Regions from separate parts of the Mycobacterium sp. 48b genome, predicted to be linked through region 1. Evidence: predicted binding sites of a transcription regulator. Region 1 holds the regulator's gene; the other holds the start of a gene.
The links. Region 1 encodes LexA, which represses DNA repair genes until DNA is damaged. Its sites were predicted from a motif close to CGAACANNTGTTCG; they were not measured.
Positions count from the first base shown of each region.

Region 2: a site for LexA is predicted at 2,955-2,968, ahead of cofD (2-phospho-L-lactate transferase). Genes of this name have one in related genera too.

Region 1 covers NZ_JBLVUL010000001.1:4,993,690-4,997,709, reverse strand. Annotated here, with positions in the region: gene ACNQR1_RS24380 (LGFP repeat-containing protein) at 1-1,331, shown strand, start outside; gene lexA (transcriptional repressor LexA) at 1,383-2,102, opposite strand; gene ACNQR1_RS24370 (LysM peptidoglycan-binding domain-containing protein) at 2,345-2,842, shown strand; gene nrdR (transcriptional regulator NrdR) at 3,007-3,462, shown strand; gene ACNQR1_RS24360 (PhzF family phenazine biosynthesis protein) at 3,486-4,020, opposite strand, start outside.
Region 2 covers NZ_JBLVUL010000001.1:5,783,279-5,787,298, reverse strand. Annotated here, with positions in the region: gene ACNQR1_RS28220 (NUDIX hydrolase) at 1-380, opposite strand, end outside; gene ACNQR1_RS28215 (coenzyme F420-0:L-glutamate ligase) at 413-1,768, opposite strand; gene cofD (2-phospho-L-lactate transferase) at 1,765-2,748, opposite strand; gene ACNQR1_RS28205 (WhiB family transcriptional regulator) at 3,145-3,432, shown strand; gene ACNQR1_RS28200 (metallopeptidase family protein) at 3,479-3,901, opposite strand.

The DNA.
Region 1 (4,020 bases):
CCTGGGACAAGCTCGGTGGGGCGAAGGGCGCACTGGGCGCCCCCATGGCCGACCAGACCGAAGACGGCAGCGTCATCAGCCAGCGGTTCAGCGGGGGCGCGATCTCCTGGGATCGCGACGCCAACACGTTCACCACCGAGCCGTCGAAACTGGCCTCGGAATTGAGCGGGTTGGAGGTTCCCGGTGTCGGGCAGCCTCACGCCACCGGCCCGCAGCCTTCGGTCCCGGACAACAAGAAGCCGTTCTCCTGGCATTGGAGCTGGTGGTGGCTGATCGCAGTGGTCCCGGTGCTGCTGCTGGCGGGGCTGATCGTGGGCGCCGCCCTCTGGCACCGCCGCCGTGCCGGTGACGATGACGACTTCGACCACGATCCGTTCGACGACGACTACGACGCCGGTCCCGGCGAACCGCATTACGACGAGGGCCGATACGACGAGGCAGGCTACGAATCGCGTGGCTACGACGACGAGTTCGGCGGCGATCGCGGTCCGCGGGAGGCGGGCTACGCGCCGAGCGTGGCCTACGGCGCCGGTGAGGCCACGACGGCCCGATTCGCCGGGCCCGGCGAGGAATCCGCAGGCGTCGCGGCGGCGTCCCCCTATGACGGTCCCACCGACATCGCGATCCCGGTCAGTCAATGGGCCGCACCGCACGGATCGGCAAGTGGCTACGGATCACCGGGCGAGGAGGACGAACCACCCGAGGACTCCTCGCAGCTGGCCGGCCCGGAGTCCGGGCAGCGCTACGGCGGCTACGACGACGACAGCTACCACGACGACGACGACTTCGACGATGACGACGACTTCGAAGAAGATGACTTCGAGGACGACGATTTCGACGAGGACGAGGACCTCGACGCGCCGATAGACGCCGACTTCGAGGAAGTCGCCGAAGGTGACGACACCGAGGGTGAGATCGAGGCGGAGCTCGCGGACGAGGATCTGACGGACACCCGTGCGCTCGTGAGCCCGGCCGGCGGAGTGCCCGAGGCGCAAGGTTTCGCGGTGCCGGCCGGCCTGGTCGTGTCGAGCGACCAGGACAACGTCGACACCGCTCCGACCCGGGTCATCACCGAGGCCGAGGCATACAGCGGGGAGGCCCACAGCGGCCGCCATGCTGCCATCGAACTCGATGAGATCCCCAGCGCCACGGCCATTCACCTGCCGCTGGACGATCCGAACCGTGCGCCGGAGGGATATCCGATCAAGGCCGACACGAAGTCGGGCCGGTACTGGGCGCCCGACAGCAGTGAGTACGACGACGCTGCGGCCGAGATCTGGTTCGCCAGTGAGGAATTCGCACGCACGAACGGATTCTTCCGAGCCGACTGAAATCGAGGGACCCGGCCACCGTGGAGGGCGGCCGGGTCGGATCCTGCTCGGTCAGATCTTGCGGATCACGGTGACCACTTTGCCGAGCACCGCTGCGTCGTTGCCCGGGATGGGGTCGTAGGCCGGGTTGTGCGGCATGAGCCAGACCTGCCCGCGTGTCCGCTTGAAGGTCTTGACGGTGGCCTCACCGTCGATCATGGCCGCCACGATGTCACCGTTGTCGGCCACGCTCTGCTGGCGCACCACCACCCAGTCGCCGTCGCAGATCGCGGCGTCGACCATCGAGTCCCCGACGACCTTGAGCAGGAACAGCGAGCCCTCGCCGACCAGTTCGCGGGGGAGCGGGAAGACATCCTCGACGGCCTGCTCGGCCAGGATGGGACCACCCGCGGCGATGCGTCCCAGCACCGGGACGAAGGTCGGTTCGGGTAGCGCATCGGAGCCGGCCACATCGGTGGACACGACGGCGGCCGCGGGATCGTCGGCGGCACGCACGTCGACCGCGCGCGGCCGGTTGGGGTCGCGCCGCAGATAGCCCTTGCGCTCCAGGGTGCGCAGCTGGTGGGCGACCGACGAGGTCGAGGTCAAGCCGACCGCATCGCCGATCTCGCGAATGCTGGGCGGGTAGCCGCGACTGGTCACCGACGCGCGGATCACGTCGAGAATGGTCCGTTGCCGGTCGGTGAGGCCGCCCTCGGCCCGGCGTGGGGCCGCGCCGTCCGATTCGGCCGAGCTGTCGATGCTGCCGTCCCTGCTGCGGTCGTCGCTCATGAGGGCGAATGTAGTCGCTGCTCGAACATTAATCAAACATGTGTTCGATGCGTGTTGCGGCGTGTCCCCTGGTGGGGTGCCTGCGGGGGTGTGTGCGGGCCGTCGACGGGCTTCTCCGCCCGAACTTGTCGGTGCCCCATTCTATCGTTTGGCAACAGTTCGATCACATGTTCTATCAATCGAACACCTGAGCGACTATGTTCGAACACAAGAGCGAATACGACCCACCGAAAGGCAGTCAGATGGCGATCATCGATATCCCCGCCGATAGCCGTTCCAGCGCTGTTCGGGCCATGCGGAAGGCGCAGCCGCCCCGGGCCCGCGCCCAGTTCGGCGCCGCCGCGCCCCGCCCCGTGCGCCGGGTCCAGCGGCCGGCGCCCTCCCGTCCCGCCGCCGGTGCACCCCGGTACCGCGGAACCGGGGTGCTGATGTCGCGGGCATCCCATCGGAGTCGTCCCATCACGCCGTTGACCACGGTCCTGTTGGCGCTCGTCGCGGCCGGCATCACCGTGTGGCTCGGGTTGGTGGCCCAACTCGGTGGTGTCGTGGGGGCCGAGACGCCCGCGCCGGCTGATCTGGCGGTGGTCCAGGTGAAGTCGGGGGAGACGCTGCAGCAGGTGGCGCGGCGGATCGCCCCGGATGCCCCGGTGGCCCGGGTCGTCGAGCAGATCCGCGATCTCAACCAGCTCGACTCCGCGGCCGTCGATGCAGGGCAGACACTGCTCGCCCCGGTTGGCTGAGCACTGCGATGTCCGCTGAATCGTCCTGGCTGCCAGCCACACTGGTCGGCGTCGGCGTGAGCACCTACGCCCCACTGGACCCGGCGGTGAGTCTCCCGCGGGCAACGCGGGTACGCTCAAGGGCGCTCGAGCTAGTTGTCCGGCGGCATGACGAAGGAGCGGTAATGCATTGTCCGTTCTGCCGTCACCCAGATTCGCGCGTGGTCGATTCCCGCGAGACCGACGAGGGACAGGCCATCCGGCGCCGGCGGTCCTGCCCTGAATGCGGCCGCCGATTCACCACCGTCGAGACGGCTGTGCTGGCCGTGGTGAAGCGCAGCGGGGTGACCGAACCGTTCAGCCGCGAGAAGGTCATTCGAGGAGTACGCCGATCCTGTCAGGGCAGGCAGGTCGACGACGACGCCCTCAACGTCTTGGCGCAGAAGGTCGAGGACGCTGTCCGTGGACTCGGCACACCGGAGATCCCCAGTCACGAGGTCGGCCTGGCGATCCTTGGACCGCTTCGTGAACTGGACGAGGTCGCCTACTTGAGGTTCGCCTCGGTGTACCGGTCGTTTTCGTCGGCCGAAGACTTCGAGCGTGAGATCGAGGCGCTGCGGGCCCACCGCGCCGAGGCGTGATCCGGCCCGGGTCAGGTCCCGGTTCAGTCCAGTCGAGAGGTGCCGTCGTTGACGACGCGGCCGGCCAGACGAACCCAGCCCTCCGGACTCCAGCGAGTTTCGATCACCGAGCCCTTGCCCTGCACGATCGTCAGATCCCGGCTGAGATAGTCGGTCATCCGCACTGCCGCCGACCCCGTGGCCTCGTCTTCGGGAATGCCCAGGTGTGTGGCGAATGACCGGGAACGCAACATGCCGTGCGCTTCGTCGCTCCAGGCCCACAGGTAGGCGTCATCGAAATCGTCGGGGTCGGCGGCGAGCACCTCGTCGACCGTGGCCAGGTCGTGGATGGCGAATTCCGGGGCCCATTCGGAGCGGGCATTGACAATGGCGCGATCCTCGTCGTACTCGACCTGAAGGATTCCCGAGGGCACGCGCAGGGTGTGGACCGGCAGTCCGATTTCACGCAGCCACCACGACGCGCCGACCGTGGGGTGTCCCGCGAACGGCAATTCGGCAACGGGGGTGAAGATGTGGGCACTGGCCGAGTTGCCGCCCGGCTGCGGAAGATCGATGAAT
Region 2 (4,020 bases), 790 kb from region 1:
CGCACCACGAACTGCATGTCGAGGTGGCGGGTCGGCACTCCCAGTGAGCAGGTCACCGGATGCACGTGCAGCGCCGCCAGTTGCGGGTCGATGGTCAGGCCGGTGATGCCGGACTCCTCGGTGGCCTCGCGCAGCGCGGCCGAACGCATGTCGGCATCCGATTCCTCACAGTGCCCGCCGAGCTGCAACCAGCGGCCGAAGCGTGGATGCAGTGTGAGCAGTGTCTGCGTTCCGGTGTGGTCGACGACCAGTGCAGAAGCGGTGATGTGGCCGGGGACGCAGGCGCGCAGGCAGGCATCGGGACGGGCGGCCAGAAACGACAGCACCGCGTGCCGCAGTGTGTCCTGACCGGGATCGGCTGTCTGCCAACGCGTCAGCATCTCGACGGCGGAGGCATGTAGGCTCTCGGCGCTCACTTGACGACCAGCAGGCCGTCGGTGGGCACCGGGTCGCGCGGCGGCTGCGGATCGGCCGCGTGTCCGATCGCGATGGCGCCCAACGGCTCCCAGTCCGCGGGAAGGTCGAGCTCGGCACGCACCAGATCGCCGGCGAAGATCGTCGAGCCGATCCAGCAGCTGCCCACCTCGCGCACCGCCAGTGCCACCAGCAGGGCTTGCACCGCGGCACCCACAGCAACGGTGAACATGGTGTGCTCGGCCTGGGTGCGGTCCGCGTCCGGATAGCTGTGGGCGCCGTCGGGAACCAGGAACGGAATCACCAGTTCCGGGGCGTCATACAGGATCTGGCCGCGGTTCACGCGGCGCTCGACAGACCCGGGGTCTCGGCCGTCGGCGGTCAGATCGGCCCGCCACTTGTCCTTCATCCGGTCCAGCAGCCGGACCCGGGTGGCGCTGTCCTGCACCCACACGAAGCGCACCGGGCGGGTGTGGTGCGGGGCGGGCGCCGTGAGCGCCTCGCTGACGGCGGCTTCGATGAGCGCGTGGTCGACGGGCTCGTCGGAGAACGCGCGCACCGAGCGGCGCAGCAGCTGAGCCTGGCTGCGTCCCAGCTCGATCGACTCGGCGGTTCCGAGCCAGAACAGATCGTCCTCGCCGGAGCGCAGCAGCGTGGCCGCGTTCGACCCGTCGTCGGTCAGCTCCAGCCCGCGCACGACGGCGACCGGGATCGCGGTGAGCTTGCCCTTCACCAGATCCGCTGCCGCCGCGATCTCGTCGGCCACGGCCACCTCGGTGACCAACAGCTCGTTGCCGTGCCGGTCGCGGGCCCCGGCGTAGCCGTGCAGGACGGTGAGCCCGGAGGCGCCGATCGCGAAATCGGCCTGGCCGTTGCGCCACGCGCGGCCCATGGTGTCGGTGATCACGATGCCGACGGTGACGCCGAGTTGCTCACGCAGGCCGGCCCGTAGCGTCCGCGCGCTGCCGTCGGGATCGACTGGCAGCAGCGCCAACTCGTTCGAGTCGACGTTGGAGCCGTCGACGCCGGCGGCGGCCTGGACCAGCCCGATGGCGTTCTCGGTGATCAGCGTCCGGCCCTTGCGGGCCAAAACGCGAACCGCCTCACTGTCTATCAGCTTGCGCCGCAGGGTATCCCGCTCTTCCGGATCGGAAGGAGCGGTGACGATGCGGCCCTCGCACTTGGAGAGGACCTTACTGGTGACCACCAGTACATCACCGTCGCGCAGCCAAGGTGCCGCTTCGGCGAGAATGGTGGCCAGGTCATCTCCGGGCCGGAACTCGGGAAGCCCTGGTACCGGCAGAATCTCGACCCGGCCGGCCGACCCGTGCTCGGTGTTCGCATCGGTGGTCACAACTGGACTCCGGCGAGATCCAGGCCGGCACGCACCATCTCGGCGGTGGTGGCCGGGTCTGTCATCAGCAGTGGCACGGCGCGCACCCGCACGCCCTCGATCTCGGCGTCATCGCCTTCGTGCACCAACCAGCCGTCCAGGATTCCGGTACCCGACCGGGCGCCGAAGTGCTGACCGACGGCCTGTGAGGTGGATTCCACGCCGATGATGGAAAGGCACTCATCTGCCATGCCGCGCAACGGCTTTCCGTTGATGATCGGGGAATAGCCGACCACCGGTGCCTCGGTCGAGCGCAGCGCGCCCCGGACTCCCGGGATCTGCAGGATCGGTCCGATGCTCACGACCGGATTTGACGGCGCCAGCAACACCACGTCGGCATCGGCGATCGCCTCGGCGACGCCCGGCGCGGCGGTTGCCTGTTCCGCACCGACGAACGCAAAGCTGTGCGAGGGCACCTGCGCGCGGTGGCGCACCCACCACTCCTGAAAATGGATGGCCCGTCGTTCGCCGTCGGCGGGGTCGGTGATCACCACATGGGTCTCGCTGCGGTCGTCGGTGACGGGCAACAGCTGCGCCCCCGGTGACCAGCGCTTACACAGCGCCTCGGTGACCTGCGACAGCGGGTAGCCGGCGCGCAGCATCTGGGTGCGGACCAGATGGGTGGCGAGGTCGCGGTCGCCCAGGCCGAACCAGTCGGGTTGCACTCCGTATGCGGCCAGCTCTTCCTTGGCGTGCCAGGTCTCATCCTTGTGTCCCCAGCCGCGCGCGGGGTCGATACCGCCACCGAGGGTGTACATGCAGGTGTCGAGGTCCGGACAGATCCGTACGCCGTGCATCCATGCGTCGTCACCGACGTTCACGATCGCGGTGAGTTCATGCTTGCTGTCGCCCCCGGCAAACTGGCCCAGGCCCAACAGGTGCTGCACTCCCAGCAAAAACCGGGCGCCTCCGACGCCCCCGACCAGAACGGTGATCTTCACAACGTCCGACCCTAGGCGTTCAGAGCGTGCGGATGGAAACGACGTCGTCACGGGCAGGACACGCCGATGTCGCGACGCGCCGATTTGACATTACGAGATGGTATGAATTCGCGCCCTGGCGCTTGACCCTGGCAGCTAACACGTGTGTAATCACAGATGTGTCATTTCCCGGTCGGTGACTGATTCCGGTGTCGCAGACCGAGATTCGATCATTTGTTCGAATGGGGTGACCGCATATCGCAATAGTGGGGCTCCACTTAGGATCTACGAGACCGAGTGAGGAGGCGGGGGATAATGTCTTATGAGAGCGGCGATTTCGATCGTGTGGTCCGGTTCGACAACCGGCTACTCGGCTCACTGGACAACGCACCGCACATCAATGCGGCACCGGCACCGATGGGGGAGGCTGGACGCCCTCAGCTGAGTTTGGTGCCCGAACACATTGATGTTGATCCGGAAGCCGAAGACGACCAATGGCAGGAACGTGCGCTGTGTGCACAGACCGACCCGGAGGCGTTCTTCCCGGAGAAGGGTGGGTCTACCCGCGAGGCCAAGCGCATCTGCCTTGGTTGCGAAGTTAAAGACGCCTGCCTGGAGTACGCGCTCGCGCACGATGAGCGTTTTGGTATTTGGGGAGGCCTGTCCGAACGGGAGCGTCGCCGGCTCAAGCGCGGCATCATCTGACGCTCCAGCTCGACGGAGCGCTCACCGCAGGGTGTGGCGCTCGGTGTCAGTCGTCGTCGATCGTCGGGTCGATGACGGACGGCTCAACTCCCAGATAGGTGGCCACTTGGGCCACCAGGATTTCATGCAGCAAGTCAGCAAGCTCATCGGATCCTTTGACCCGGCGCTCGATGGGCTTGCGGAACAAGACAATTCGAGCCCGGGTCGCATTTCCTCTGACGTCGACCCCGGCAGGTATCAGCCGCGCCAAAGCGATCGGTCCATCGGCGATGACCTCGGGTGGCCATTGCACACTGTCCGGATCTTTCGGAGACATCCGCGGAATCTCGTCGACGGCGACATCGAGTTCTCTCAAGCGCGACGCCCACCGACGTTCGATCGGCTCGTAGGCCTCCAACACCGCCATGTCGAACCGCTCGGCCCGGCTACGCCAGCCGGGAACCGAGCGTGGAAGCAGCGGCCCGCGCATATCGCGGCCGCGGCGCGATCGCCATGGGTTCCGCTGGGCCACGGCGATGATCGTAACGGTTCGGGATCGGGGCCCCCACGGCCGCGTGTCCGGCGGCGCACAGCGATCGTCCAAAGTAA